Regions from separate parts of the Promicromonospora sp. NFX87 genome, predicted to be linked through region 3. Evidence: riboswitches for the same ligand, from Rfam matches in the RefSeq annotation. Region 3 holds a riboswitch; each other region holds the start of a gene.
The links. A riboswitch is a leader RNA that binds a small molecule or an ion and turns the genes downstream of it on or off. The one in region 3 is predicted to bind S-adenosylmethionine.

Region 1: it holds a riboswitch for S-adenosylmethionine, as region 3 does, so the genes downstream of both, ACNYC2_RS16225 (LLM class flavin-dependent oxidoreductase) here and ACNYC2_RS26595 (aminotransferase class V-fold PLP-dependent enzyme) in region 3, are expected to answer to the same signal.
Region 2: it holds a riboswitch for S-adenosylmethionine, as region 3 does, so the genes downstream of both, metE (5-methyltetrahydropteroyltriglutamate--homocysteine S-methyltransferase) here and ACNYC2_RS26595 (aminotransferase class V-fold PLP-dependent enzyme) in region 3, are expected to answer to the same signal.

What each region holds. Positions count from the first base shown of each region.
Region 1 covers NZ_CP183413.1:3,598,703-3,608,795, reverse strand. The annotation lists gene ACNYC2_RS16250 (hypothetical protein) at 1-189, opposite strand, end outside; gene ACNYC2_RS16245 (helix-turn-helix domain-containing protein) at 186-1,274, opposite strand; gene ACNYC2_RS16240 (ABC transporter substrate-binding protein) at 1,489-2,787, shown strand; gene ACNYC2_RS16235 (LacI family DNA-binding transcriptional regulator) at 2,787-3,833, shown strand; gene ACNYC2_RS16230 (GH92 family glycosyl hydrolase) at 3,830-7,021, shown strand; SAM riboswitch class IV at 7,266-7,376, shown strand; gene ACNYC2_RS16225 (LLM class flavin-dependent oxidoreductase) at 7,674-8,846, shown strand; gene ACNYC2_RS16220 (rhodanese-like domain-containing protein) at 8,911-9,288, shown strand; gene ACNYC2_RS16215 (O-acetylhomoserine aminocarboxypropyltransferase/cysteine synthase family protein) at 9,285-10,093, shown strand, end outside.
Region 2 covers NZ_CP183413.1:2,592,901-2,602,993, reverse strand. The annotation lists gene ACNYC2_RS11610 (putative glycolipid-binding domain-containing protein) at 1-121, opposite strand, end outside; gene ACNYC2_RS11605 (TetR/AcrR family transcriptional regulator) at 132-662, opposite strand; gene ACNYC2_RS11600 (DoxX family membrane protein) at 759-1,214, shown strand; gene ACNYC2_RS11595 (MerR family transcriptional regulator) at 1,231-1,992, opposite strand; gene ACNYC2_RS11590 (D-alanyl-D-alanine carboxypeptidase family protein) at 2,099-3,058, opposite strand; gene ACNYC2_RS11585 (RNA polymerase sigma factor) at 3,071-3,682, shown strand; gene ACNYC2_RS11580 (hypothetical protein) at 3,684-4,637, shown strand; gene ACNYC2_RS11575 (Cmx/CmrA family chloramphenicol efflux MFS transporter) at 4,840-6,003, shown strand; gene ACNYC2_RS11570 (LysR family transcriptional regulator) at 6,125-7,030, opposite strand; gene ACNYC2_RS11565 (type 1 glutamine amidotransferase domain-containing protein) at 7,112-7,816, opposite strand; SAM riboswitch class I at 8,085-8,187, shown strand; gene metE (5-methyltetrahydropteroyltriglutamate--homocysteine S-methyltransferase) at 8,196-10,093, shown strand, end outside.
Region 3 covers NZ_CP183413.1:5,924,113-5,934,205, forward strand. The annotation lists gene ACNYC2_RS26570 (helix-turn-helix domain-containing protein) at 1-591, shown strand, start outside; gene ACNYC2_RS26575 (LLM class flavin-dependent oxidoreductase) at 619-1,515, shown strand; gene ACNYC2_RS26580 (hypothetical protein) at 1,638-1,829, shown strand; gene ACNYC2_RS26585 (mechanosensitive ion channel family protein) at 1,911-2,750, opposite strand; gene ACNYC2_RS26590 (amidase) at 2,921-4,432, shown strand; gene ACNYC2_RS26595 (aminotransferase class V-fold PLP-dependent enzyme) at 4,481-5,902, opposite strand; SAM riboswitch class IV at 5,934-6,047, opposite strand; gene ACNYC2_RS26600 (phosphotransferase) at 6,092-6,877, opposite strand; gene ACNYC2_RS26605 (rhodanese-like domain-containing protein) at 7,108-7,557, shown strand; gene ACNYC2_RS26610 (O-succinylhomoserine sulfhydrylase) at 7,554-8,819, shown strand; gene ACNYC2_RS26615 (glycoside hydrolase family 3 N-terminal domain-containing protein) at 8,888-10,093, opposite strand, start outside.

The DNA.
Region 1 (10,093 bases), 2.3 Mb from region 3:
CACGCCGAGCAGGTCTTTGGCGAGGAGGAGCTCCAGCCGGCCTTCGACCTGCGAGGCGCCCTCGCACTCCTGGCTGACGGTGAGGCACCATCGGCCGCGGTCCCGCAGCAGCCGGCTCAACAGATCCATGCGGTTGATGAGCGCGAAGTTGATCAGAACGGTGGTGTCCGGGAAGACGAACGCGGTCATGCGAGAGATGTCCCGAAGGCAGCCGCCAGCTCCTGGACGCTCAGGCGTTGGGTGTCGGGCCTCGATACCTCGACGGCGTCCTCGTCCACACCGAGCATCCAAGCGAGCGTGGATGCTCCGAGCCGTCCCTCGGTGATGCCACGCTCGTGCGCGTCACAGATGAACGCCGGAAAGCGTCGTGCTGTCGCCTCGCGCCGACGCTCCGCGATCTCGGCCCAGCGGTCGGGCATCGCCGTAGCACGCAGGAACTGGACTGTCGGCGTCTCGAGCCAGCCGCGAACCGTTGGACGGAGCTCGAGGCCGAGTGCCTCGGCACGGATGCGTACTGCGGCAGTCGACACGCCCCAGTCCCACAACAGTGATCCGAGCTGGGTCGCCTCTGTGACGTCCTGCAGCCGCTTCATCTCGTCGGCGGGGAGCAGCACCTCTGCCGCGAAGCGGTTGGCAGCTCGCTCGGCCGCGGCGTTGGCGGAGGTAGTGGCGCAGTCGTCGCCGTCCACCAGGTGTCCGAGCTCGTGGGCGAGCGACCAGTTCTCGTAGAACCAGTTGGCTGTCTCGCGCAGCACGACGACCGCGCGTCCGCCGATGGACATCGCGTAGTCGGTACCGACCTCGCGGATCCGCACGACGTCGACCTCGAACCGCGCTTCGACGACATCGGCAAAGCGACGGACGCCGTCAGGGCCGGCCAAAGCCTGGCGCAGCTCGACGGCATCAGCCGGCAGGCGGGAGGCCGGTAGGGGCTCGCTCGGACAAGCCTGCTGGTAGGCCACCTGGATGTCGCGGAGGACTCCCGTGTCGTCGCTCGCCGACCTGTTGCTGTAGGTGCTCGTTCCGTGGTCGTAGGCGTGGCGGGCCGCAACCTGCAACCTGTTGGGGTCTTCCTTGCCTGTGATCAGCCAGTACACCTCGACGCCGAGCTCGTCGGCCAGCTGGACGATCTCGAGCGAGCCGAATCCTCGGACACCGTTGAGCGCGCGCGAGAGCGCATCAGCAGGCATACCGACCTTGTGAGCCAGCTCCTTCTGGGTGAGGCCCTGTTCCTGGAGGATGGTGCGGACCCGGCTGCCGATCGTGGTGTCCATGCTTCAACCGTACGCTCGAATTGGGATTAACCCAATCGCTGTGGCAGGGTGAACTCTTCGTCGTGGTGTGCACCCGGAGTGCCCTGGTGCTGCCCTTGACACTGCCAGGGTCACGCGGCACGCTAGCGGCGCTAAAGCGCTTTAGTCGGCGCAGCAGCACCAGAGACACGGCAAGTCCCCGGGGCGCGACGAAGCATTGCTGGAAGGAACTGTCATGAAGATCAGGAGCATCGGGGCCGCTGGAGCAGCCCTGACCGTGCTGGCCGCCCTCGGCGGCTGCACCCTGAACGGCGGGGACGACGCCGGGGCCGGGCCTGCCGCCGACACCACTGCGGGCGCCACCGCCGAGGTGACCGGCGAGGTCACGCTGCAGACCTGGTCGCTCAAGCCGAACTTCACGGAGTACGTCGAGGGAGTCATCACCGACTTCGAGAAGACGTACCCGGGCACCACCGTGACCTGGCTCGACCAGCCGGGCGACGGCTACTCGGAGACGCTGCGCGCGCAGGCCGCGGCGGGCGAGCTGCCCGACGTCACGAACCTGCCGCCCGACTTCGCGTTCTCGCTGTCGGACGAGGGCCTCCTCACGGACCTCACGACGGTCGACGACGCGCTCGAGGACACCTACGTGCCGGGCGCGCTGGAGGCCTACCGGTACGCGGGTACGGAGGGCACGTTCGGATACCCGTGGTACCTGACCACAGACCTGAACTACTGGAACACCGAGATGTTCGAGGCCGCGGGTCTCGACCCGGCGGCGCCGCCCACCACGCTGGACGAGCTCATCGCGCAGGCGCGCACGATGAAGGACGTCACCGGCGGCTACCTCATGAGCCGCAAGCCGGGACTCGGCGACTTCGCGGCGGAGGGTCTCCCGATCCTGTCCGAGGACGGCACGAGGTTCACGTTCAACACCCCGGAGGCCGCCGAGCTGCTCGACGCCTACCGCGACGCGTACGCCGACGGCCTCATGCCCGACGACGTGCTCACCGACGCCTACCTCGGCAACAGCCAGCTGTTCACCGAGGGCAAGGTGGCCTGGTCGACCGGCGGCGGCAACTTCATCGCCACCGTGCTCGAGAACAACCCGTCGCTCGAGGGCAAGGTCGCCCCGTCGCCGTACATGGGTGCCACCCCGCTGTACGTGCAGGGGCTGTCGATCTCGAGCCAGTCGACCAACGTGCCGACGGCGGTGGCGCTGGCACGGTTCGTCACGAACGCCGCCAACCAGGAGGCGTTCGCCCAGGAGGTGCCCGGCGTCTTCCCGTCGACCGCCGAGTCGCTGGAGAAGCCGGAGCTGGCCGAGAGCGACGGCACCCCGCAGGGTGCGGCGAAGCAGATCGCGTACAACGGCCTCGGCACGGCGCGGCTGCTGCAGCCGGTAGAGGTCAGCGAGGCGATGACCACCATCATCAACCAGCAGCTCGCGGCGGCGATAGCGGGGGACAAGACCTCGCAGGAAGCCCTGGACGCGGCGGTCGAAGAGTGCGACAAGCTGCTCGCCGACCAGTGATGTCGTCCGCGGGACACTCGAACCGCAGACCGACGATCGCCGACATCGCCGCGCGCGCGGGCGTCTCCCCGACGGCGGTGTCGTTCGCGCTCAACGACCGTCCGGGGATCAGCGAGCAGACCCGGACCCGCATCCTGGCCGCCGTCGCGGAGCTCGGGTGGCGGCCGAACGTGGCCGCCCGCGCCCTGGGCGGCCGGCGGGCCGACACGGTGGGCCTGGTCGTCACGCGACCGGCGCGGACCCTGGGTGTGGAGCCATTCTTCGCCCAGCTCGTCTCGGGACTGCAGGCGCGGCTGTCGGCGGACCTCGTGGCGTTGCAGCTGCTGGTGGTGGAGGACGTGTCCGCCGAGCTCGACGTCTACCGGCGCTGGGCGGCCGAGCGGCGTACCGACGGCGTGGTGGTGCTCGACCTCGAGAGCGACGACCCGCGCCCCGAGGAGCTGGCGCGGATGGGCCTGCCGGCGGTGCTGCTCAGCGGCGACGGCACGCCGGGCCCCGTACCCGCGGTCTTCGCCGACGACCATGCCGCCATGACCTTGCTCGCCGAGCACCTGGCAGCGCTGGGGCACGTGCACGTCGGCCATGTGGGCGGCGTCGCCGCGTACGTACACTCCGCGCGGCGGGCCGCCGCGCTGCACGACGCCGGGGCGCGCCTCGGCCTCCACATCACGACAGTGCCGGCGGACTTCTCGCAGGGCGAGACCGCGGCAGCAACGAGGGCCCTGCTGGCCCGTGACGAAAGGCCTACTGCAATCGTCTACGACTCCGACGTCGCCGCGCTCGCGGGCGTCACAGTACTGGCCGAGGCAGGGCTCGACCTGCCCGGCGACATCTCCGTGGCATCCTTCGACGACTCAGAGCTGGTGCGTCTCGCGCACCCGCCGCTCACCGCGATGACCAGGGACACCTTCGAGCTCGGCGAGCTCATGGCGGCCACGATGCTGTCGCTGGTCCGGGGGGAGCCGGTGCCCGACGTCGTGGACGCCCCCGCCCCCGTGCTGACCGTGCGCGGCAGCACGGGCCGGGTCCCGGAGGTGGCCGCATGACCGGGCCGGCACACGTTCCCGCGGGGCGGCCCGGCGTCGGCCTCACGAGCGAGCACGCGCGGCGGATCGGCCACGCCGGCGCGGGCCGCACGGTGGTGCTCGACGGGCTGGACGTCCCGCTCGAGGCCGGTACGGAGCTGCGCTGGACGCTCCTGCCGGTGCTCGACCAGGAGCTCACCTACCGCTCGACCTACGTGGCGGTCGACCTGCTGCTCGACGACGGGACGTGGCTCCTGGAGACCGAGCCCGGGCGCGAGCTGAGGGACCAGCACCGCATGCCCGCGACCGCCGTCGGGCAGGGCGAAGCGCGGATCCTGGTGCCCGACCACTGGAACGTGGTCCGGGTGGACCTGGACCGGGTGGCGGAGCTGCTGCCCGGCCGGCGCGTACAGGCTGCCGCCGTCGTGACCGCGCCGCCGGACGGTGGCGACACCGAGGTCTGGCTGGATGCGGTCACCGTCGGGCGGCGCCCGGAGCGCATGGTGACCGGGCGAACCGACCTCGTCGACACCCGGCGCGGCACCCACTCCTCGGGCGCGTACTCGCGCGGGAACAACGTGCCCGCGGCCGCCGTGCCGAACGGCTTCACGATGTGGGTGCCGCTCACCGACGCGTCGACCGAACGCTGGCTGTACTCGTGGGCCGCGCACAACGGGCCGGACAACCGGCCGCGCCTGCAGGGCATCGGCATCTCGCACGAACCCAGCCCGTGGATGGGGGACCGCGACCAGCTCGCGTTCCACCTGGTCCCCGCGCAGCCGGGCGAGGAGGGCGCGCCCGACGCCGGCCTGGAGGCCCGCGCGCTCGCCTTCTCGCACGACGCCGAGACGGCCCGCCCGCACCGCTACGGCGTCGACCTGGACGGCGGCTCCCGCATCGACGTCGCGGCCTCGGACCACGGCGGCGTCCTGCGGTTCACGTTCCCGCCCGGCGCCACCACCGGCCACCTGATCGTCGACGCCGTGAGCGATGCAGGAGCGGACGGCCCGCCCGTCGCCGTCACCGTGCACGACGACGGCACGCTCACCGGCTGGAGCGACCACGGCAGCGCGCTCTCGGTGGGCCGCAGCCGCATGTACGTGGTGGGCCAGGTCTCCCGGCCGGTCCTGCGCACGGGCCGGGCACGCGGCCGCGAGCACGCCACCTACGCGACGGTGGCGCTGGACCCGGCGGCAGGGCCCGGCGACCAGGCCGACCGCACGGTGGAGGTGCGCGTGGCGACGTCGTACATCAGCGAGGACCTCGCCTGGCGCGCCCTGGACCGCGAGGTGAGCGGTTCCTTCGACGACGTGGCCGAGCGCGCCCGCACGCAGTGGGAGGAACGCCTCGGCGTGCTCGATGTAGTGGGTGCCACCGAGGAGCAGCAGGTGACGCTCTACTCGAACCTCTACCGCCTCAACCTGTACCCGTCGTCGTACACGGAGTTCGGCACCGACGGTGAGCTCGTGCACGCCTCACCCGTGCTCGACGGCGCGCCCGTCCTGCCCGGCGAGATGTTCGTCAACCACGGCTTCTGGGACACCTACCGCACCTGCTGGCCCGCCTACGCGCTGCTCTACCCGGACGTCGCCGCGCGGCTCGCCGACGGGTTCGTGCAGCAGTACCGCGAGGGCGGCTGGGTCGCGCGGTGGTCGTCGCCGGGCTACGCCGACCTGATGACGGGGACGTCGTCCGACGTCGCCTTCGCCGACCTGTACCTGCGCGACGTGCCCCTGCCCGACCCGCTCGCCACCTACGACGCGGGCCTGCGCAACGCGACCGCCCTGCCCACCCGGTCCGGCGTGGGCCGCAAGGGCCAGGACTTCGCGCTCACCCACGGCTGGGTGCCGCGCGACGTCGACGAGTCGGTGTCCTGGGGCCTCGAGGGCTACATCAACGACGCCGGCCTGGCCCGCATGGCCGCGGCGCTCGCGGACGCGCCGGGCACGCCCGAGGACCGACGGCGCGCCCTGCGCTCCGATGCCGCCTACCTGCGGCAGAGCTCGCTCGGGTACGTGCACCTCTTCGACGCGGGGACCGGGTTCTTCCGGGGGCGCGGCCGGGACGGTTCGTTCGGCTCCGGCCCGTTCGACCCGGACGAGTGGGGCGGCGACTACACCGAGTCCGACGCGTGGAACTTCCTGTTCCACCCCGTGCACGACGGCGCGGGCCTGGCCGCCCTGCACGGCGGCCGCGAGGGGCTGGAGCGGCTGCTGGAGCGGTTCTTCGCCACGCCGGAGCGGGCGGACAAGCCCGGGACGTACGGGTCCGTGATCCACGAGATGGTCGAGGCGCGCGACGTGCGGATGGGCCAGTTCGGCCAGTCCAACCAGGTGTCGCACCACATCGCCTACGCGTGGCTGTTCGCGGGACGGCCGGACCGCGCCCAGGCGACCGTGCGCGAGGTCCTGGCGCGGCTGTGGACCGGCAACGAGATCGGGCAGGGGTACCACGGCGACGAGGACAACGGCGAGATGTCGGCCTGGTACGTCCTCTCCGCACTGGGGCTGTACCCGCTGGAGATCGGGTCCTCGCGCTGGGCGGTCGGCTCGCCGCTCTTCGAGCGCGCGGTGGTGCACCGGCCCGACGGCGACCTCGTGGTCGAGGCACCCGGCGCGGCCGACAGCTGGTACGTGGCGGGGCTGGAGCTGTCGGACGTCGATGGCGCGGCCCGGGCGGTCGAGGCTCCGTCGGTGGAGCACGGCGACCTGACCGGGGGAGCGACCCTCCGGTTCGCCATGTCCGGGACGCCGACGAGCTGGGGGGTGCCGGCGTCTGCCGACCCGGGGCGCGGCCTGGCGGGTGCGGGGCCGGACAGCGAACCGGTCCGGCCGTGGCAGCGGGCCGACGGCGGATGGCACGGCGCCGACGGGCCGCTGCCGCGGCTGACGGACGGCGACCTCACGACGGCTGCCGAGGTGGCGGGCGTGCTCGAGTGGCGTCCGTCCGGCGAGGCCCCGGAGGGTGCGGTGCTCCGTGCGTACACGCTGACGTCGTCGGCGGGGTCTGCGGGGGACGCGCAGCCGCCGTCGGCGTGGCGACTGGTCGCGGACGACGGCCGCGTGCTGGACGAGCGGTCGGGCGAGCGGTGGCCCTGGCCGGGCCAGCTGCGCCCGTTCGTGCTGGCCGAGCCGATACCGCTGACCGGACTCCGGCTGGAGCTTCACGACGGTGGGGCGCTGTCCCAGGTGGAGTTGCTCGTCGCCTGATCGACGCCGACTTCGGTTACTTGCATGGGACGTCCTGCGACTTCGGTCCTTCGCCACGAGATCGGTCAATCAGCTGACCGATCTCGTGGCAAGGACCGAAGTCATGGGCCCGGCCACCCCGAACTAGTTCCGGTATGTGAGATCTGGCCATAGATCGTTGACTTCTATCGGTTCCATTCGTATGTTCTCTGACATCCAGAAGAACCGCACTAATCCGATCGGAAAGATGTAGTAACGCTGGACAGGTCATGAGCTCCGACGCGAAGCCCCGGCTGGTCGGACGGCAACCCCCCGCGCGGGTGGGTGCCCCGGGTGAGGACCAGGCCACCGCCGCCGGCGGATGACAACACGCGTCGCTCGCCGCTGGGCGAGCAGGTGAGGAGAACCACGATGACCCGGAGCGCCGCCCCCGCCGTCCACGTGCCCCTGCCGTCCTGGAACGTCTCCCCGCGGGCTGGTGCTGCCCCGCGCACGGGTATGTGTTGTCGCCGTTCCTGCCGCTGACCGCGGCAGACCCGACCCTTCCTCTCCCATACCTTCCGGCAGCCACGCTCCCGGGTGACCCAGCAACGCCGAAGCGCACAGACCGTGCGCCGCCGGCCGGGTCGTCCGGGTGCCGCCGCGCAGCCGTAGCCCCGAACGGAGCCCTGCCGTGCCGTACCCACCGCAGCCCACGTCCATTACCTCCGCCTCCTCCTCGCTCCGTCCCGTCGTGCTCGGCGTGGACCTGACCTCGGCCGGCGCCCGTCCCGGCGCGCACCGCGCCCGCGGCCCGATCCCGCCCCGTCCGTTCGACGGCGAACGCTTCCTCCAGCTGGTGCGCGCCGCCGACCGCGGCCTGCTCGACCTCATCACCCTCGACGAGGACTTCCTGCTGCACCCCGGCCGTGGCCAGGTGACCGCCCGGCTCGACACGGTCGTCGCGGCGGCCCGCGCGGCACGGGTCACGACGGGGATCGGCCTGGTCGCCGCCGTCGACACCGTCCACACCGAGGCGGCGCACACCGCCGTCGCCCTCAGCAGCGTCGACCGGGCGAGCAGCGGCCGGGCGGGCTGGCAGGCCGTCCGGCAGACGGCGGTCCCGGAGCCCGACGAGGCCTGGGCAACCCGCGTCGACCTGGGCATCCAGTCCGTGAACCGCGTCTGGACGGGACGTCCCGGCACCGGATCGGGTGCGGTCGAGGTGGACGCCGAGGGCCGCTTCCGCGTCGACCACGACGGCATCCGGTTCGCGATCCGCAGCCGCCCGACCCGTGCCGGCGGCAGCGGTGCGGCACTGTCCCGGGTGCGTCCGCCGGTCGTCCTGCGCGTGCGTTCCGAGGCGAGCGCCAGGCTGGCGGGGCGCACCGCCGACGTCGTGCGGATCGCCGTGCCAGATGCCGCGCAGGCGGTCCGGCTGCGGCGCCTTGTGCGTGACTCGGCGCTGTCCGCCGGACGCGACCCGGAGGAGGTGCGGGTGCTCGCCGAGGTGTACGTGGTGCTCGCCGCCGAACGGGCCAGCGCCCGGGCCCGGCTGGAGCTCGTCGAGGCGCTCGAAGGTCCGGAGCCGGGGCGCGGCGCGCACGTCGTCGCGGACACGCCGGACGAGCTGGCGGTCCTCATCGCCGACTGGGCGGCCGTCGGCGCCGCCGACGGGTTCCTCCTGCGGCCGTCGTCGCTCGGCGCGGACCTCGACGCGATCACCGACCGGCTCGTACCGGCCCTGCAGCGGGCCGGGCTGTTCCGCACCGAGCGCACGGAGACCACGCTGCGCGGATCGCTCGGGCTGCCAGACGCCGCCGCCGCTTCCCGCGCCCTGCCCACGGGCCGGCTGCTGAGCGCCTGACGGCGCTCCGGCGATGGCCCTCCGACGGGCCGCCGTCCCCCATCGATCCTCAAGGAGAAACACCATGAGCACCCCTGAGCTGCGCAACCCCGAGAACGCCGGCGCCAAGGTCGCGGGCGGAGCCCTGCTGATCGACGTCCGCTCCGCCGCGGGCCGGTCGGCGACCGGCGAGATCCCCGGCGCCACGCTCGTCGACCGGAGCAACCTCGACGCACTGTTCGGACCCTCGGACAACCCCGCGATCACCCTCGACACACCGGTCGTCGTCGTGTGCGGCTCGGTCGACGGCTCCGGCCCGGTCGCCGAGGCGCTCGCGGCGCGCGGCTACACCGACGTCTCGCACGTCGACGGCGGGTTCCCCGCCTGGAAGGAGGCCGGCCTGCCCGCCACCGAGCCCGAGCCGAGCACCGCACCGAGCGCCGCACCGAGCGCCGCGCCATGACCGGGTTCGCCACCCGGCAGGTGCACGCAGGCGGCACGGAGCACCACGCCGGAGCGGCCGGCACGACACGGGGCACCGCACAGCGCACCGCGCCGGAGCGCCGTCCGACCCCGCGTGCCACGCCGGTCTACCTGACCGCCGGGTTCGAGTTCGAGGAGTGGGAGCAGGCCGGCGGCCACTTCGGCGCGGGTCAGGGCTACGCCTACACGCGCACCGGCAACCCGACCACGACGGCGGTCGAGCGCCGGATCGCGGCGCTCGAAGGCGGCGCGGACGCCCTGTTCGTGGCCAGCGGCCAGGCCGCCGTCACCGTCGCGCTGCTCGGCCTGGTCGCGGCCGGGCAGCGCGTGCTGGCCGCCGCCAGCCTGTACGAGGGCACGCGCGGGCTGCTCCTGGAGAACCTGCCGCGCCTGGGCATCGAGGCCGACTTCGTCGACGACGCCACCGACCCGGCCGCCTGGGAGCGCGCGATCCGCCCCGAGACCCGGGTGCTGTTCCTCGAGTCGATCCCGAACGCGCGCAACGACCTGCCCGACCTCGCCGCCGTGGCCGACGTCGCGCACGCCCACGGGCTGGCGCTCGTCGTGGACAACACGCTCGCCACGCCGTACCTGCTGCGCCCGATCGAGCACGGGGCCGACGTCGTGGTGCACTCCGCGAGCAAGTTCCTGGCCGGACACGGGTCTGTCCTGGGCGGCGTCGTCGTCGACTCCGGGACGTTCGACGCCGCCGCGTCGGGCGCGCTCTACCCGCACCTCGTGGCGCCGTCGCGCACCGGCGGGGCGAGCGTCGCCGTGCGGCACGG
Region 2 (10,093 bases), 3.2 Mb from region 3:
CGGTGGTGTGCCCGCGGAGCAGGTATCCGTCCGCCACCGGCTCCGCGAAGAGCACCTCGAAGCCTGCCCGGACCCCGCTGTGGGTCCAGGCGGACACGTCGGGTAACGGATCCAGCCGCACGGTCCGAACTCTATCCGCGACCCTGCCCGCGCGGGGGCGCCATCCGGCGGAGGACGGGCTCGGCGGCCGCGACGACGTCCGGCCCGGAGATCGCACCCGAGAGCCACAGGCTCGCGAAGCCGTGCGCCACGGACCAGGCGGCACGGGAGGCGTCGGCGTCGGGCGCGAGACCCGCGAGCGCCGCCGCGGACGCCTGCTCGGCCGCGCGCAGGCCGGCGTCGTCGGCGTGCAGGAGGCTGCGGTCGAACATGACGGCGAAGTGTCCGGGGTGGTCGACGGCGAACCGCACGTACGCGATGCCGGCCGCGAGCAGGTCGTCGCCGGCCTCCTTCAGGGCGTCGGCGAGCAGGGTGTACCCCTCGGTGGCGACCGCCGTGAGCACGCCGGCCTTGTCGCCGAAGTGGTGTGCGGGCGCGGCGTGGGACACGCCGGCGATCCTGGCCAGCTCGCGCAGGCTGAGCCCGGCCGGTCCCCGTTCGGCGACGGCTGTCGCGGCCGCGGCGGTCATCGCCCGCCGCAGGTCTCCGTGGTGGTAGCTCATCCCGCTCCCGATCCTCGACCAATCTATCCATTGACAAGATAGCACCGCGGGTGGTGGAGTGTCGCTCGAACTTGTCGCCGTCAAGATTGGGCCGTCATGCCTGTCCCGCTTCCCGTCCTCCTGCTCGGCGCCACCGCCGTGGCGCGCCTGCTCGGCCTCGTCGCGGTACCCGCCCTCGACTCCTGGCACGACGCCGCCCGCGTCGGCGCCGCGGCGGTCTACCTCCTCGCGGCGTCCGGCAGGCTCATCCCCCGGGTACGCCAGGACCTGGAACGCATGGTGCCGCCCGGGCTCCCCCGCCCCGACCTGCTCGTCGCCGGTACGGGGGTCCTGGAGCTGGCCGGAGCTGTGGGCCTGCTCGTCCCCGCGACGGCGCCCGCGGCCGCGATCTGCCTCGGGCTCCTCACGCTCGCCATGACGCCGGCCAACATCTCCGCGGCCCGGCGGGGCGTCCTGTTCGGCGGCAGGCCGGCCACCCCGGTCGGACGGCGCCTCGCGGAGCAGGCCCTCTACCTCGCGGCTCTCGCGGCCGTCGTCTGGCTGCCGTTCTGACAGGTACGGGCGAGCTTCAGCCCGTGCGCTGCTGGCGGGTCCAGCCCGACCAGCCGCGTTCCTCCAGCAGCTGCTCCAGGCGGCGGCCGGCGGGGAAGGAGTCGAGGGCCAGCGAGTCGAAGAGGTCGACGAGCCCCGCCTCCATCTCGCTCGCCGAACCGTCGGACCAGCCGGCGTGCTCGTCGAGCATCGCGGCCACCTGGTCCGCCAGGGCGGGCAGCCGTGGGTCGCCGGGCGCCCAGTCGACCGCCGCGCTGAGCCGCCGCAGGGTCTCGACGAACTGCTCGTCGTCCAGCAGCCTGCCCTTCAGCTCCATCGCCCCGGCGACCTGCTCCGGTGACAGCACCGCGAGGGTGAGGATCCAGCTGTCGCGCTCGATCTCGACCACGCGCTCGGGGAGGCCGAGCTCGCGCCACCGGTCCAGGTAGGCCGCGCCCTCGGGCGGCAGCGCGAGGCTGTCGCCCGCGGCGAGCCTGGCGATCCGCTCCCGGTGCCGCTCCCGCTCGTCGATCTCCGCACGGAGCCGCGCGTCGATCTCGGCGACGGCGGCCGCGAACTCGTCCGTCCCGGCGCGCAGCAGCTCCCGCACCCTCGCGAGCGGCACACCGGCTTCCGCCAGGACCCTGATCCGGATGAGGTCCACGGCGGCCTGGGCGTCGTACCGCCGGTAGCCCGAGTGGTCGCGCCCGGGCTCCGGCAGCAGGCCCTTGGCGTGGTAGTGCCGGACGGCGCGCGTGGTCACCCCGGCGTACGACGCGAGCTGGCTGATCGTCAGCATGTGGCCAGTCTCCTCCTGCTGCCTGCGGTCGTGCTGACTGCGGTCGTCATGCACGCAGGATGCAGGGTTGCCGCAGGGGCAGGGTCAAGCCCTCCTACCGCCGGACTCAGTCGGCGTAGTCCCCGCCCGGCACGTCGAAGGCCTCCTCCAGGGTCGTGACGCCGGTGGCCCGCATGTGCGCCGCCAGCTCCCGGCCGACCCAGCGCAGGTGCCAGGGCTCGGGGGCATAGCCAGTGACCGCGCTGTTCTGGCGCGTGTACCGCACCACCATGCCGAACTCGGCGGCGTGCTCGGCGACCCAGCGACCCTCCACGGTCTCGCCGAAGCAGGCCTCGAAGTCGCACGCCGGCCGGGTGGTGCCACCGACGTCCACCCCGAGACCCGTCTGGTGCTCGCTGTATCCCGGGCGAGCCGACACGTCGTCCGCCCGCTCGGCGCCGAGCTGCGCCACCCACCCCTCGTACACCTCCACCTGCTTGGGATATCCCCGGTAGGCGCTGCGCAGGGTGAGGCGCACACCGTCGGCGTCGGCGGCGTCGAGCAGCGCGGCGACGTCGCGGGCGGCATCCGTCCGGACGAGGTACCCGCGCACGACGGTGAGGTCGGGCTCGTGGTCGATCGGGTCGAGCGGCCTGCGCTTGTTGACGACCACCCAGGGACTCTCGGGATCGCTGGTCGAGTGCTCCGTCAGGTCGAGGCCGGTAGCCGGTCGCGGGGCCGGGGCGTCAACGGGACCCTCCGCGGGGGCCGGTACCGGGCTCGGCTCCGTCTGCGGCGCCTCGGCTCCTTCCTGCCTCGCTGCGGGCTTCTCCGCCGGCTTCTCCAGCGGTTCCTTCTCTGCCTGGAGGGACGCGGTGGCCTGCGGCTCCGTCCCGGTCGCGCCGCCATCGTTGCTGAGGTCCGCTGCGGCACAGCCCGCGAGGAGCAGGCTCGCGGCGAGGACGACACAGGCGGGGCCCGCCGGGCGGAACCGGGTGCGGGCACGGACGAAGGAGACGGTCACATCAGCGTTGGTGTGCACGGTCCGGGCCGCGATGTCAGCGGCGGGCTGTGACGTGGACAACATCCGCGAGGTGTCATGGGGACCGTCCTGCCGGACACACTGAGTCGGAAGCACGTCTCTTCGTCTGCGGAGCCCACCCTGTCCACGAACACCGAGCCACAGCGCCTCGAACCGGGCAGGCACTCGCCTGCCCACCTCACGCCTGCCCATACGGAGGCGCTGTTCGTCGCGCACGCGAGCGCCGTGTACCGGTACGCGCGCTCGCGGCTCCCGGCCGCCGAGGCGGAGGACGTGGTGGCCGAGGTCTTCGCCGTCGCGTGGCGCAAGGGCGAGCTGCCGGACAACCCGCGCGCCTGGCTCCTCGGGGTGGCCCGCCGCGTGATGGCGAACCAGGTGCGCGCCCAGCAGCGGCGCATCGCGCTGGTCGAGCGGGTCCGCGCGCACCCGGTCCCGGCGGGCCAGGACGGCGCGCGGCTCGTCGGCGAGCTGGACGAGCTGCGCCGGGCGCTCGCGCTCCTGCGCCCCGCGGACCGCGAGGTGATCGCCCTGCTCGCAGCCGCGGAGCTGTCCACTCCGGAGGTCGCCCAGGTCCTGGGCTGCACGACGGCGACGGCGGCCACCCGGGTGCACCGCGCACGGCGCCGTCTGCGTGCGGCCTACGAACAGCTCACCGAGGAAGGTTCCTGACGTGGAAGACGAAGAGCTGACCCGCGCCCGGCGCGCCCTGCGGGGGGTCGACCCGGAGCTCGACCTGGCGCGCGTGTACGCCGAGTCGCGGGCACGCGCGCACGGTGCCCGCGAGCTCCTGGACGGCGACGAGCACCTGTCCGAGCAGCCGCACGGACCCGCTCAGGACCGCTGGTCGACGGACGAGCGCGTAGTGGTCCTCCTGCACGACCTCGACGCGGAGCCCCGGCGCGGCCGGTCCCGCGCGCGCCGCGGGCGGGCGCTGGTGTGGGGCGTCGCGGCGGCGGCAGCGGCCGCCGTCGTGGTGACCGTCGTGAACCTGCCGGCGCCCGGCGTGCAGCCCGGCTCGTCGCCCGGCTCGTCGCCCGGCACCAGCTTCTCGACCCACGACCCCGAGCCGCGCCCGTCGCCGACCCTCGCGCTGACGCCGTCCGAGGTGGTCGACCGCACCGCGCCCGCGGTGGCCCGCGCTGGCTGCAAGGTGAAGACCCGCTCCACGCTCGGCGCGGAGTCGGCGACCCGCATCGACGGCGCCGCCGCGACGGACACCAGGACGCCGAAGCCGGTGCCGCTGAGCACTCGTCCGCTGGAGGTGCTGCAGCTGGCGACCATCGGGGCAGCCCTTGACCTGTCCGGTCTCGAGGGCAGGGACCACCGCCTGGACGACGAGTTCCTGCTGGAGGAGGCGGACGGCCGGACCATGGTCCGGATCCGGTTCACTCCCCCGAGCGAGCAGGTGCGCGGCGGCGAGCTGACCCGGATCGACATGATCGTCGACACGACCACCTGGCTCCCGTACACCGCGGAGGCCTGGGCGAAGTCCGACGACGGCATGGCGTACCAGGTGCACAGCGAGTTCAGCTGGGCGTCGTGCGCCGGCCCCAGCAGCCACCCGAGCCCGGCGGCCACCGACGGCGACCTGGCGCCCGCCGACACGGGGAGCCGCTCCCGGTAGCATTCCGGCGCACGGCTCGCGGCCGGATAGGCTCGGCACATGAGGTCTCCAGAAGCATCCAGGTTCGGGCTGCCGGTACTCCGGTAGCCCGAGATGCCCCTGTAGAGACCGCCGAGCCGTCGCCCGGCCGCTTTCCCGTGCATCCGAAGGGCCCCGTAGTGCCGCACAGGCCTACCCGTTCCCCCTTCCTTCGGAGGCATCCATGCCTGTTCTGCTCTACGTGCTCGCCGTCGCGGTCTTCGCGCAAGGCACGTCGGAATTCGTCCTCGCCGGGCTCGTGCCCGGCATCTCCGCCGACCTCGGCATCACCATCGCCCAGGCCGGCTACCTGACCTCCGGCTTCGCGGTCGGCATGGTCGTCGGCGCACCGCTGACGGCGGCGCTCGGCCGCCGTCTGCCACCGCGCTGGACCCTGACCGGCTGCCTGCTGGTCTTCGTCGCGGCCCACGCGGCGGGCGCGCTCACCGACCAGTTCGCGGTGCTGCTGGTCAGCCGGTTCGTGGCCGCCCTGGCCAACGCCGGGTTCCTCGCCGTCGCACTCTCGACCGTGACGGCGATCGTCCCGGCCGGCCGGCAGGCCAGGGCGCTCGCCGCGATCCTCAGCGGCACGACCCTCGCCCTGATCGCCGGGGTCCCGGCCGGGGCCCTCCTCGGCGAGCTCTGGGGCTGGCGGTCCGCGCTCTGGGCCATCGCCGGGGTCTCGGCGCTCGCGCTGGCCGCCGTCGCGGTCCTGACGCCGGGGCGGCCCGGTCCTCGCGTGCCGCACGCCCGGGTGGATCTCCGCGCCGAGCTCGGCACGCTCCGCTCCCCCGACCTGCTGGGCTACCTCGTGCTCGGGGTGCTGGTGAACGGCGCGACGTTCTGCGCGTTCACCTACCTGGCGCCGATCGTCACGGACGGCGCCGGGCTCGGCTCGGCGCTCGTACCGGTGGTGCTCGCGCTGTTCGGGCTGGGTGCGTTCGCCGGTGTCACGGCGGCCGGACGGCTCGCCGACGCGCACGGGCACCTGGTCCTCGGGATCGGTGTCCCGGTTCTCGTCGCGGGCTGGATCCTGTGGGCCGTTCTCGCGGGGACCCCGTCGGCGGTGTGGCTGCTCGCCCCGGTGCTGGGTGCGCTCTCGTTCGCGGTCGGCGGCACGCTGATCGCCCGCAGCATGGCGGCCGCCCAGGGCGCCCCGACCATGGGCGGGGCGTACTCCACGGTCGCGCTGAACCTGGGCGCCCTCGTGGGACCGGTGCTCGGCGGCCTGGCGATCGGCCCGCTGGGACTCGTCGGCCCGCTGGTGGTCAGCGTGACGCTGGCCGCGGCCGCCACCGCGCTCTGGTCCGCGACGAGCCGACGCCGGGCCACCGCTCCCCGGAGCTGACCGGGGCGCTCCGGGCTGACCGGGGCGCCTCGCTTGGCACACTTTTCTGACCATGCACCTGCTGCCAGGATCACGCGTCGTCTGGCAGCAGGTGCGTGGTCACCCGGCGGGCAGTGACCCGTCAGAGGCTTCCCCACTCGGCGGCGGCCTGGGTAAGTCGTGCGTGGACGGCGGCGAGGGCCTGGCTGGGCGGCGCGTCCCGCCGCACCGCCAGGTACAGCGTGTTCAGCGGCGGCGCCTCCGGCTGGTGGAGCTGGACGACCTGCCCGCTCTCCAGCGCAGGCGCGACGAGGTACCGCGGGAGCACGGAGACGCCCGCCCCCGCGATCACCGCGGCGAGCACCGCGCGCAGGTCCGGGACCACGAGGGACGTGGTGTTGGGCGGCCGCCGTCCGAACTCGCTGCGCCAGTAGCGCCGCACGATCGGGAGCTCCTCCGCGTAGGCGACCAGCGGCAGGTGCGACAGCGCGGCGACCGGGTCGGCGGCGAGCCGCACCGGGTCGACGGTGTGGGCCAGCGACGCCGGGCCCACGAGCAGGAACTCCTCGTCGACCAGCGGCGTCGCCACGACGGCGTCCTGCCGGGGGCGTACCGAGGACACGACCAGGTCGAGGTGCCCGGCGGCCAGCGCGGCCAGGAGCTCGTCCCCGAGGCCGAGCGCGACCCGGACCTGCAGCCCCTGGGCGACCAGGGGCGCGAGGGCGGGCAGCACCCGGACGGTCATCAGCTCCGCCGCACCGCCGAGCCGGACGAGCCCCCGGACCGCAGGGGCCTCGTCCGCGGGGCCCAGCGCGGCCCGGAGCCCGTCCACGTGCAGGCCCACCTGGGTGGCCAGCGCCACCGCACGCTCGGTGGGCTCGGCACCCCTGCGCGACCGGACGAACAGCCGCGCCCCGAGCTGTTCCTCGAGCCGCGCGAGCTGACCCGTGACGGCGGGCTGGCTCACGCCCAGCCGCTCCGCCGCGGCGGACAGCGAGCCGGTGCGGTAGACCTCCAGGAACGTCGCGACGAGGTCGAGTCCCGGCACGCGCGTCACCATCCGTCCCCCGAGGCTGTGGCCCAGCCTTGCCTGGTGCTCAGGCTAACCGTGTCGGCACGACGGCGGGCGTCAGCGGGCGGCGAGCGCCTCGAGCACCGCCTCGGCGGTCGCGGTGCTGGACTGGGGGTTCTGCCCGGTGATCAGGTTGCCGTCCTGGACCACGGTGCTGCTCCAGGGCGCGCCGGTCCTGATGACGGCGCCGCGTTCGCGCAGCGCGGTCTCCACGAGGAACGGCGTGGCGTCCCCGAGGCCGCCCTGGCGCTCCTCCTCGTCCGTGAAGGAGGTGAGCGCGCGCCCGGCGTAGGCGAAGACGCCGTCCGGGGTCTCGGCGCTCAGCAGCGCGGCGGCGCCGTGGCAGAGCGCGGCCACCGTCGCCTGCCGCGCGTTGGCGGCGACCAGCAGCCGGCCGAGGTCGGCGTCGGACACGAGGTCGGCCATGGGGGCGTGACCGCCGGGGATGTAGATCGCGTCGTAGTCGTCGGCGCGGACGTCGGCCAGCGCGAGCGGCTGGGCGAGCTCGTCCGCGATGGAGTCCAGGTAGGCCCGGTGCTCCGCGGCGTCGGCGTCGGCCACGCCGCCCCGTTCGTCCAGGCTGATCTCGTCGACGGTGGGCCGCACGCCGCCGGGCGTTGCGAGGTCGACCGTGGCGCCGGCCGCGGTCAGCGCGCGGTGCGACGCGGCGACCTCCTCGGCCCAGTAGCCGGTGGGGTGGGCGGTCCCGTCGGCCAGGCGCAGGCTGTTCGCGGCGGAGAGGACCATCAGGATCTTCGACATGGGTGGTTCCGACCTTCTCTGTGAGGGGGTGCTTGGTGAGGAGAACGCCAGCATCCATCACCGAATGCCGAGTCAGCCGCGCGCGGTCATAACTCTGCTTATGGCACCGATTTGACCATGCACCTGCTGCCAGATCGGGGCCTCGCCTGGCAGCAACCGCATGGTCAGCCGCTTGGCACACTTTTCGGCCGCTCACCAGCCACGATGCGATCGTCTTGAGGGGTGGACGCTTTTCCGCTCACATCGCGGTCACGCTTACGATCCAGGTCAATCATCCAGAGCGGTCGAGAGTCCTGGCTCAACGACACCGCAGCAACCTGCCTCCGGAGCGCCAATTCCGGGCAAGGTGCTAACGCCAGGTCCGATGGAGCTGATACGCATGGCAGTCGAGTTCACGCACCTTCCCCACGCCACGATCCTGGGCTACCCGCGCATCGGCCGACGACGCGAGCTCAAGCGCGCCGTCGAGTCGTTCTGGGCCGGACGCACCACCACTGACGAGCTGGAGACCACAGCCCGCGACCTGCGGCTGGCAACCGCCCGGCATCTCGCCGGACTGGGCCTGGACGGCGCGGCCGCCGTCCCCGGCTCGTTCTCGTTCTACGACCAGGTGCTCGACGCCGTCGCCCTGCTGGGCGCGGTGCCCGAGCGGTTCCGGGATCTGGTCTCGACAGGCTCGACCAGCGAAGGTGCGGGCGCACTCTCCCTGGAGGGCTACTTCACGCTGGCCCGCGGCGAGGGCGACAAGCCGCCGCTCGAGATGACCAAGTGGTTCGACACGAACTACCACTACCTCGTGCCGGAGATCGGGCCGGACACCCCGATCGGGTTCGTGGACGACCGAGTGGTGCGCCAGTTCACGGAGCTCGCCCGGCCCGCCGACGGCGGCCAGGCGGTCGTGACCCGCCCCGCGCTCGTGGGCCCGGTGACGTTCCTGCTCCTCAGCAAGCCGGCGGACGGCGCCCCCGAGGGCTTCCGCCCGCTCGACCGGCTCGACGACGTCGTCGCCGCCTACGCCGACGTGCTGCGCGCGCTGGCCGCCGCGGGCGCGCCCTGGGTGCAGCTCGACGAGCCCGCGCTGGTCACCGACCTGCTCGACGTCCCGTTCGACGAGGTGGCGGACGCCGTCCGCCGGGCCTACGCGCAGCTTGCCACCGACCTCTCCCCCGCCACCGGAGCGACCGGTACGGCCGAGCGTCCCGCGATCCTGGTCACCGCGCCGTACGGCGACCTGCGCAGCGAGGTGGGCGACGGGCTGGCCCTGCTGGCCGGCCTCGACGTCGAGGCGATCGCCGTCGACCTCGTCAAGGGCGCCGTCCCCACCGGCCCCGTCGCCGGCCTGAAGACCAAGACCCTGGTCGCCGGCGTCGTCGACGGGCACAACATCTGGCGTGCCGACCTCGACGCCCGCCTGACCACGCTGGAGGGCCTGACGGCTCTCGGGGCCGGCGCGGTCGCCGTCGGCACCTCGACCTCGCTGCTGCACGTGCCGCACGACGTCGCCGACGAGCCCCGCCTCGACGCCGGCCTGAAGTCGTGGCTCGCGTTCGCCGACCAGAAGGTCGCCGAGGTCGTCACCCTGGCGACCGGCCTGACCGGCGGGCGGACGGCGGTCGCCGACGCGCTCGCCGAGTCGACGGCCGCGGTGCGGTCCCGCGCGGAGGCGCCCGGCGTCGTCGTACCGGAGGTGCGCGAGCGGACCGCTGCCCTGACCCCCGCCGACGTCGAACGCGCGCCGTACGCCGAGCGGGCCGCGGCCCAGCAGGCCAAGCTCGACCTGCCGCCGCTGCCGACCACCACCATCGGCTCGTTCCCGCAGACGGCGGAGATCCGGACGACCCGGGCGGCCTGGGTGCGCGGCGAGCTGTCGGACGCCGAGTACACGACCGCCATGCGCGCCGAGATCGCGAGCACCGTGGCGCTCCAGGAGGAGCTGGGCCTGGACGTGCTGGTGCACGGCGAGCCCGAGCGCAACGACATGGTGCAGTACTTCGCGGAGCAGCTCGACGGCTTCGTGACCACGGTGCACGGCTGGGTGCAGTCGTACGGCTCGCGCTGCGTGCGCCCGCCGATCCTGTGGGGCGACGTGTCCCGGCCCGCGCCGCTGACCGTGGAGTGGACCGCGTACGCGGCGTCGCTCACGGACAAGCCGGTCAAGGGCATGCTCACAGGCCCGGTCACGATCCTCGCGTGGTCGTTCGTCCGCGACGACCTGCCGCTGGGCGACACCGCCGACCAGGTCGCCCTCGCGCTGCGCGACGAGGTGACGGACCTGGA
Region 3 (10,093 bases):
TTCACCAAGCCGCCGGTGTTCGTGATGCCCGCCGACGAGAACACCGCCGAGGACCAGGCGGTCGCGCGCGGCGTGCGGTACCGGGTGGTCGTCGACCGCGTCTTCCTCGACACCGGCGTGCTGCGGGTGGACGACATCGCCGAGGCCATCGAGAACGGCGAGGACGTGCGGTTCTCGGAGCGGGTGCCGATCAAGCTGTTCCTCATCGACCGCCGGCTCGCCTTCGTGCCGATCCAGACCGTCGTCGAGGCGGGTACCGAGGGTTCCGACCTGGCCCCCGACCTGGTGGGCGCGCTGATCATCCATCCGTCCGGGCTGCTGGACGCCCTGATCGCCCTGTTCGAGAGCGTGTGGCGCGACGCGACGCCCTTCGCACCGCCGGGTGAACGCGCCGAGACCTCGGAGCTCGACGAGGAGGACAGCCGGATCCTCGCGCTCATGCTGGCCGGTCTTACCGACCAGTCGGTGGCCAACCAGCTCGGGCTCTCCCTGCGCACCGTGCAGCGTCGGGTCAAGGTGCTGATGGGCGTGGCCGGCGTCTCGACCCGCATCCAGCTCGGCTGGCACGCCGCACGTAAGGGCTGGATCTGACGGCCCGCTCCGTGACAGCGTGAGTCCATGACCACACTGGCGTGCATCATCCGACCGTCGACCCTGCCGTCCCGCATCATCCCGCTCGCCCGCGCCGTCGAGTCGGCGGGCATCGAGGAGATCTGGCTGTGGGAGGACTGCTTCCAGACCGGTGGTATCTCCGCTGCCAGCGCGATCCTGTCCGCCACCGACCACGTCCGCGTCGGGATCGGCGTCATGCCGACGCCCCTGCGGAACGTGGCGCTCACCGCGATGGAGGTCGCGACCGTCGAGGCGATGTTCCCGGGCCGGCTCGTCCCGGGTATCGGGCACGGCGTGCAGTCGTGGATGGCGCAGGTCGGCGCCAGGGCCGCGTCGCCCCTGACCCTCATGCGGGAGTACTCGACGGCGCTGCGCGCGCTGCTCGCCGGTGAGCGGGTCACGACGTCGGGCCGGTACGTGTCCCTCGACGACGTCGCGCTCGACTGGCCGCCCGCGCGGCCCGTGCCCGTCCCGGTCGCGGCCACCGGACCGAAGTCGCTGCGCCTGGCCGGCGAGATCGGCGACGGCGTGGTCCTCGAGGGCTCCGTCGGTCTGGCCGGGCTGCCCGCCGTGCTCGAGCGGATCGCCGAGGGCCGGGCGGCCGCGGGCCACGACGCCGCCGCGCCGTTCCCGGTCATCCAGAACGTGTCCGCCGCGACCGGCCCCGACGCGGCCACCCGCCTGCGCGCCGAGCTCACCGCCTGGGGCATGGACGTGGCCGACGACGACGCCCTCGGCTCCTACGCCCTGTGGGGCGACGCCCAGGCGCTGGCCGACGGCGTGCGGCGGTACGGCGAGGCGGGCGCGAGCACCGTGGCCCTCCAGCCGACGGAGGACGAGCCGGACATGGAGCGGTTCGTCGAGGTGGTGGGCGCGGCCCAGAAGCTGCTGAGCAACGGATAGCACACCGCCGCCGTCGGGGCCCGCACATTCGGCGTCAGCCAAAAGTCGTTGAGTCGCCGGGCGCCTTGCCTCAACGTGGTCGCGCCGGGGGACCGCCCTTCCGGCGACAAAGGAGGCGCACCATGAAGAAGTCCGCACGAATCGCTGCCGCGGGCGCCGCAGCCGTCCTCACCGCGGCCATCGGCATCCTGGGTGCTGCGTCGGCCACGGCCGACAACCGGGACATGGCCGATAACCGGGACTTCGGGGCCGATGGCACGCGCGTGACGTCGGTGCCGGACAACCGGGAGTTCGGGGACAACCGCGACTTCTGAGTCGCACACGACGCGACGCCGGGGTCGTACCGTCCAGGACGGTGCGACCCCGGCGTCGTGGTGTGCCGGCCGGTCAGACGATCAGACGTCGCGCGGCGGCGGCGCGAACGAACCCGCCGTACCGGGGGCTCCGTCGGGAGCGGCACCCGGGGTGGCAACGGGCTGGGCGACAGGTGCGGCTGCGGCGCCGGCACCCGACAGGTTGTCGAGGACGCCTTCGACACGCGAACGCATCGGGCTGATCAGCGCACCGCCGACACCGACGATCAGAATTCCCGCCACGGTAGCCAGGAATGCCACGAGCACCGGCATTGTCACAGTGGTACCGATGCCGATCTGGTTCACCGCGGCGATAACACCGAGCGCGATGATGAAGAACGAGACCACCTTCGCAACGAGCGGGCCGTAGGAAACGCCGCCCATCGAGTTGAGAATGAGGTCCTTCACCGCATTGGCGATCGCACCGGCGATCACCACTATCACGATTGCGACGACGAGGCTCGGGAGCCAGGCGACTATGTCGTTCACGATCGCGCTCACCGGGTTGGTGGGCCCGAACGCGCTCAGCGCGAGCTGCAGCGTGATCAGCAGGATGAAGTAGTAGATGATCTTCGTGAGCAGCGAGATCGGCTCGATGCCCGAGCCGGCGAGCAGCCTGTTGGCCCCTGCCTTCTCCAGCACCCTGTTGAAGCCGATCCGCGTCAGGATCATCCCGACGAACCGGGCGACCGCCTTGGCGATGAAGTACCCGATGAGGAAAACGATCAGGAACACGAGCAGCTTCGGGATGAAGCTTGCGATCGCACCGAGAGCGCTCGTGAGCGGCTCCAACCAGTCGACCGCGCCCGGCACAACGAGACCTGTATTCAGGAATGGCATAGTTCTCTCCCCCTTCGAGATCTTTCTCGTCACCTCTGGCACACCTCTGTGGTGCGCCTAAAAAGGTGACAGCACTCCACGAACATATGCCGCAGAAGCACATTCTGCGCGACGGGATTTGCCGTCTCGGCGCGCCTTTAAGACATTCGGGATCTTTCTCCGACCCCGGCCGAGCGCCCGGCCGACGGTGGCGGAACACATAGCCTGGCCGGATGGATGCCCTGCATGAGCGGACCGCCGTCGAGCTCCGCGACCTCCTCGCCTCCGGAGAGCTCACGCCGGCCGAGGTCACCGACCACTTCCTCGAGCGGGTGGAGCGGTTGAACCCCGGCGTCGGGGCCTTCGCCACGGTCACGCCGGAGCTCGCCAGGGAGCGGGCGGCAGCGCTCCAGCGGGACGACGACGGGCCGGGCCGGGCCGCGACCCCGGCGCCGGGCAGCCTGTGGGGGCTGCCCACGGGCGACAAGGACCTGTGGAACCGCGCAGGTGTGCCCACCGGATTCGGGTCGCGCGCGTTCGCGGACCTGCCGCCGGCCCAGGAGAGCGACGAGATAGTCCGGATCCTCGACGACGCCGGCATCGTCAGCCTCGGCAAGACCGCGGCGCCCGAGCTCGGTTTCCCCGCCTACACCGAGCCGGTCCACACCCCGCCCGCGCGCACGCCGTGGGACCTGACCCGCGGCGCCGGCGGTTCGAGCGGCGGGGCGGCCGCGGCGGTGGCGGCCGGCATGCTGCCGTTCGCCCCCGGGTCCGACGGCGGCGGATCGATCCGGATCCCGGCGGCGGCCTGCGGCGTCGTCGGGCTCAAGCCGACGCGGGGGCTGCTGCCCGCGGGCAGTGGCGTCGACTCGCTGGGCGGGCTGGTCGTGAACGGACCGATCGCGCGCACCGTCGCGGACACCGCTCTCCTGCTCGAGGCGATGCTCCCGAGGCGCGCCGGGGGCGACGTCGCGCACCCGTACTCGCTGCGGGCACCGTCGTACGAGGCGGGGGCCTACCTGGCGACGGCCCAGCGCGCTGCGCTGCCCGCGCCGGGAACGGGCGGACGCGGGCCGGGAGGCAGCCGCGCACGCATCGGCGTGACCACCTCGTCGGCCTGGGACGGTTTCTACGACATCGGGGTGTCACCCGAGGCGCGCGTCGCGCTGGAGGCCGGCGTGCGGGCGCTGTCCGGGCTCGGGCACGACGTCGAGGAGACCGCGCTGGCCGCGGCCCCCGAGTACGCGCCGGCGTTCCGGACGCTGTGGATGGGCGGCGCCTCAGCGGTGCCGATCGACGACCCGGAGACGCTCGGCAGGCTGGAGCCGCTGACGCAGTGGCTGATCCGGTCGGGTCGCGAGGTGCCCGCGCGGCAGCTCGCCGAGGCGGTGCGCACGCTCACCGCCTTCGAGCGGTCCCTGGTGGCGCAGGTCAGCGCGTACGACGCCGTGCTCACGCCCGCGCTCGCCCTCACGCCCCGGCCCATCGGCTGGTACGACGCCGAGGACCCCGAGCGGAACTTCGAGCAGCAGTGCCAGTACACGCCGTTCACGTCGATGCTCAACGTCGCGGGGCTGCCTGCGATCACCGTGCCGACGCACTGGACCGAGGCCACCGCGGACGCACCCGCGGGGCTGCCGATGGGCGTGCAGATCATCGGCAGGCCGGGCGGGGAGCTCACGCTGCTGGCGCTGGCGGCCCAGCTGGAGGCGGAGCTCCCCCGCCCGCGGATGTTCCCTCTCTGACGTGTCAGACGCGCAGGTCACTCGCGTGACCTGCGCGTCTGACACCGGTTAGTCCTCGTCCGGGAGGCAGCCGAAGTCCTCGTCGAAGCCCAGGGCCGCGGTCGCCAGCAGGCCCGCGAGCCCTGAGCCCTCCGGGACGGGGCGCGGGTCGTCGGTCACTACCCAGAGCCCGTCGACGACGTCGTACCCGGCCTGCGGGCCGTCGGCCACCAGGCGGCCCACCGCGGCGATCAGGCGCTCGACCTCCTCGCCCGCGGTGCCGACGCCGACCGAGGCACGCACCGCGCCGGCGTCGAACCCGAGGCGGCCGAGCAGCGGGTGGGCGCAGAACCGGCCGTCGCGCACGCCGATCCCGTGCTCTGCGGACAGGTACGCGGCCACGAGGCCCGGGTCGTAGCCCGTCACGGTGAACGTCACGACGCCCACCGGGTCGACGGCGTCGGCCCACACGCGCACGACCTCGACGCGGTCGATCGCCTCGAGCCCCGACACGAGACGACGGCGGAGCGCGTTCTCGTGCGCCGCGACGTCGGCGGGGGCGAGCGCGGCGAGCTCCTCGCACGCCGCGGCGAGGGCCACGGCACCGATGACGTTGGGCGATCCAGCCTCGTGCCGGGCGGGGCCCTCGTGCCACTCGGTGCCCGCTACGCGCACGCGCCGCACGGCGCCGCCACCTGCGAGGTAGGGCGTGCCGGCGTCGAGCCAGTCACGGCGGCCCACCAGGGCGCCCGCGCCGAACGGGGCGTAGGTCTTGTGCCCGGAGAAGGCGAGGTAGTCGACGCCGGTGGTCTCCAGGGAGATGCGGCGGTGGGGTACGAGCTGGGCGCCGTCGAGCACCACGCGGGCGCCGTACTCGTGGGCGATCGCGACGATCTTGTCGACCGGGAGCGACTCCCCCGTCACGTTCGAGGCGCCGGTGAGGGCCAGGAGGGCGAACGGGCGTTCCGCGGCGGCGGCGTCGATAAGCTCCTCGCGGATCTGGTCGAGCGTCTCGGCGACCGTCGCGCCACCGGTCAGCACGGTCGCGTCGGTGCCGCGCTGCCAGGGCAGCAGGTTCGCGTGGTGCTCGACGTCGAGGACGAGCACGCGGCCGGGCTCGCCGTCGGGCTGCGCCGGGACGCAGCCCGCGAGCAGGTTCAGGGAGTCGGTGGTGTTTCGCGTGATGATCGTCAGGTCGTCGTCGCGGGCGCCCACGAACGCTCCGATGGTGCGACGGGCGGTCTCGTAGAGCGCGGTGCTCACCTGGGAGAGGTACCCGGCGCCGCGGTGCACGCTGGCGTACAGGGGCAGCACCTGGGTGACGCGGTCGGCCACGGCCTGCAGGGCAGGCGCCGACGCGGCGACGTCGAGGTTCGCGTACGGGACCCGGCTGCCGTCCACCAGCGGGACGAGGGTCGCGCCGCCGACGACGGGCCGCAGCGGGGCGACGTCGGCGACCGCGTCGTTGTGGGCGAGGGTGGTTGCAGACATGACGTCCTCCAGCACAGTCCTGGGGGAGGTTCCCCCGCGCTTGCCACGCGCGGCTGCGCGCGGCCAGGTCGTCACCCGGGGCACCCCACCGCGGTAGGAGGGTTGCCGACCAGCGAGCCGGGGCTTGACGCTGGCACTCATGACCTGACGTCATCCTGTGCTGCGGCAAAATTCCTGTCAACGCTCGTCTCAGATATTGGTCTCACGATCCGGTCGCTCCGGCTGTGAGACGAGCGCGGCGATCCGGTCGGCGTCGGCCCGGTACATCGCGGCGTGCTCACGCAGCTCGGCCGGCCCGTCGCCGTCCGCCCGGGCCGCCGACCAGGCGGCCAGGTCGCGGAGCTTGTCGGCCATCGCGTCCAGCACCTCCGCGCGCCGGAACTCCGCTCCGTACGCCTCGGTCAGCCTGTCGAGCCGCGCCGTCGGATCCAGGTGCGCGACGTCGTAGGTGGCACCCGCGAAGGCGTCCGAGGAGAACGGCGCGATCCGGTAGGCGAGGTACGCCAGGTCGCGGACCCGCGGACCGGGCGAGGCGGTGTCGAGGTCGAACAGGCCCGCGAGGCGGCCGTCGCGGAAGACCATGTTGTACGGCGCGGCGTCGTTGTGGCAGATCACCTCGGCCGGTTCGGTGGCCGGGAGGCGCCATACGGCGTCCGACCGGGGGAACCCGGCGGTCGCGTCGTGGAAGCGCCGCAGGAGGCGGCCCGCCTCGGCCAGGACGTCCTCGGACCAGAGCCACGCCGGAGCGGGCCAGCCGGGGACGTCGCCGGGCAGGTACGAGACGATCTCCCGGCCCTGGTCGTCGAGGCCGAGCGGTGCGGGGAGCTCGGTCACCCCGGCGGCGCGGACGTGGGCGAGCAGCCGTTGGACGGTGGGCGTCCAGGGGCCCGCCGCGCGGTGGACGGTGTCGCCGATCCGTACGACGCCGGTGGTGTTGCCGCCGGTCAGCTCCTGCTCGTCCACAACGTGGTCCACAGCGTCATCCACAGCTTCCACAGGTTTGTCCACAGTGTCATCCACACTCCGACCGTAGTCCCGACCAGTGAGCGAGACGGCATCCCACCTGCCGGACGTCGTGTCGTAGGATCACAGCGACCATCCCGAGCGGCCGAGTGACGTGGCACGACGACGCCGCAGCAACCCAGCGTTCCCGCCCCTGGCGAGGACGGACGAGGGTGCTACCGCCACGACCGATGGAGGAGCACATGAGCGTCCCCGCGCACATCGAAGCCCGCCCCGCCGACGGCTACGCCGGCGACATCACGCCCCAGCAGGCCTGGGACCTGCTCGCCGCCGACCCGGCCGCCACCCTCGTGGACGTCCGCACCGAGGGTGAGTGGCGCGCGATAGGCATCCCCGACACGGCGTCTCTCGAGAAGCAGCCGGTGTTCAGCGAGTGGGTGCGGGCCGGTGGCCGCCCCAACCAGCAGTTCCTGGAGGAGCTCAAGGCCGCGGGTGTCACGGATGGCCCGGTCGTCTTCCTGTGCCGCTCCGGCCAGCGTTCGATCGGCGCGGCGCGGCTCGCCACGGCGGCTGGCATCGCGCCGTCGTACAACGTGCTGGAGGGTTTCGAGGGCGCGCCCGGAGCCGACGGCGTCCGCGACCAGCAGGGCTGGAAGGTCGCCGGGCTGCCCTGGACGGAGGGCGCTCAGTGACGGTCACCGGGGCGTTCCCGCCCGACGCGACCCCCGGCGGGTCCGGCCGCAAGCCGCTGCCCCGGAACGTCCGCCCCGCGACGCTCGCCGTGCGCGGCGGGCACCAGCGGACCGAGTTCCAGGAGACGGGCGAGGCGCTGTTCCTCACCCAGGGCTACGTCTACGACTCGGCGGCCGAGGCCGAGGCCGCGTTCGCCGGTGACATCGACCGGTTCGTCTACTCGCGCTACGGCAACCCGACGGTCCACACGTTCGAGGAGCGCCTGCGCCTGCTGGAGGGCGCCGAGGCCTGCTACGCGACGGCGACCGGGATGTCCGCGGTGTTCACGTCGCTCGCCGCGCTCGTGCAGTCCGGATCGCGGATCGTCGCGGCCCGGGCCCTGTTCGGGTCCAGCGTCGTGATCTTCGAGGAGATCTTCAAGAAGTGGGGCGTGCGCACCGACTACGTGGACGGGCACGTGCTCGCCCAGTGGGAGGAGGCGCTCTCGACGCCGGCCGACGTCGTGTTCTTCGAGACGCCCTCCAACCCGATGCAGGACATCGTGGACGTGCGCGCCGTCGCCGACCTCGCGCACGCCGCCGGGGCGACCGTCGTGCTCGACAACGTGTTCGCCACTCCGCTGCTGCAGCGGCCGCTGGAGCTGGGCGCGGACGTCGTCGTCTACTCCGCGACCAAGCACATCGACGGGCAGGGGCGCGTGCTGGGCGGGGCCATCCTCGGCACGACCGAGTACGTGACCGGGCCCGTGCAGACGTTCATCCGCAACACCGGGCCGTCGCTCTCGCCCTTCAACGCGTGGACGCTGATCAAGGGGCTGGAGACGCTGCCGGTGCGGCTCGCGGCGCAGGGCGCGGGCGCGCTCGCCGTCGCGCACGCCCTGGAGGAGCTGCCCGGGGTGGGCGCCGTGCGCTACCCGTTCCTCGACTCGCACCCGCAGGCCGAGCTGGCGCGTGCGCAGATGAGCGGCGGCGGCACGGTGGTCACGTTCGACCTCGCGGTGCCGAAGGGCACGGACGCCGAGACCGCGAAGAAGCGGACCTTCGGGTTCCTCGACGCGCTCCAGGTGATCGACATCTCGAACAACCTCGGGGACGCGAAGTCGCTCATCACGCATCCGGCGACGACCACGCACCGAAAGCTCGGTGCGGTGGGGCGGGCCGCCGTCGGCATCGCGGAGACCACGGTGCGGCTGTCGATCGGCCTGGAGGACACGCGGGACCTGATCGAGGACGTAGAACAGGCTCTCGCCTCCGCGAAGTAGAACCGTGATGAAGTAGAACTGCAGCGAAGTAGAACCCTGGCGGGCCGGAGTTCTACTTCGCTGCAGTTCTATCTCGGCGGGGTGGTGGTGGCTGCTTTCAGGAGGCGGAGGGCTTGGGCCTTCTTGCCTTCCAGGAGGGCCACGTCGGACTTGGCTATCGCCTGTGCGGCCTGCGGTGGGACGCCGGTGGTCTCGTCCAGGACGGTGTCCTGGAGGTCTAGGCGGTGGTCGTCCAGGGTTGACGTGCGGCCGCCTGTGGACAGGCCCCAACCGAAGGGGAACAGCGGGTTGTAGTTCTTGTCGCCGACGTTGACCACCGGGTCGTCTGCTGAGCGGGGCCAGGAGAGCGGGAGCTTGCCCGTGAAGCGGCGGTCGCCGAACAGGACGTCGGCTACTCCGGCGCCCTCCGTGCCTGGCAGCCAGGAGGCGACCAGGGCGTCGATCGAGCCGAGCTGTTCGGTGATCACCTGCGGCCTTCCCGACACGATCAGGACCACGCAGGTCTCGATCTCGGCGCAGACCTTCTCGACGACCTCCGCGTCGCCGGGCTGGAGGGACATCGACTTCTCCTCGCGGGGAATGCCGCCGTCGGCCGGGTCCCAGGCCCACTCCGGTCCGCCCACGTCGCCGAAGCCCTCGGCGTACGGGGTCTCGCCTACCACGACGACGCCGACGTCGGCCCCGTCGGTCGGGGCGGACGCGTCCTCGCTGAACGTCACGTCGTCGGCGGCGGCCTCGATGCCCTCCAGGATCGTGGTGCCCTCGGTGACGTCGCCCGAGAAGCCCTGCCAGGTGCCGGTCCAGCCGCCGGCCTGGTTGCCGAGGTCGTCCGCGTTGCGGCCGGCCACGTAGATGCTGTCGTCGTCGTCCACGGGCAGCGCGCGCCGGCTGTTCTTGAGCAGCACCTGCGACTCCGCGACCGCCGTGCGGGCGATCTCCCGGTGCGCCGCCGAGCCGATGTCGTCCGCGTGGGACCGGTCGGCGAAGGGCTCCTCGAACAGCCCCAGCTCGAACTTAGCAGTGAGGATGCGGGACACGGCGTCGTCGATGCGCTCCGGCGTCACCGCGCCGTCCTGCACCGCCGCCACCAGCCGCGTGTGGAACCGCTCGAACTGCGACGGCTCCATGAACATGTCCACGCCCGCGTTCACGCTGGTGACGATCTGCTGGGTGGTGGGCGAGTCGGCCGCGAGCGGCGGGATCTGGTGGATGCCCTGGTAGTCGCTGATGACGAACCCGTCGAAGCCGTGGTCCCGCTTGAGCCACCCGTTGAT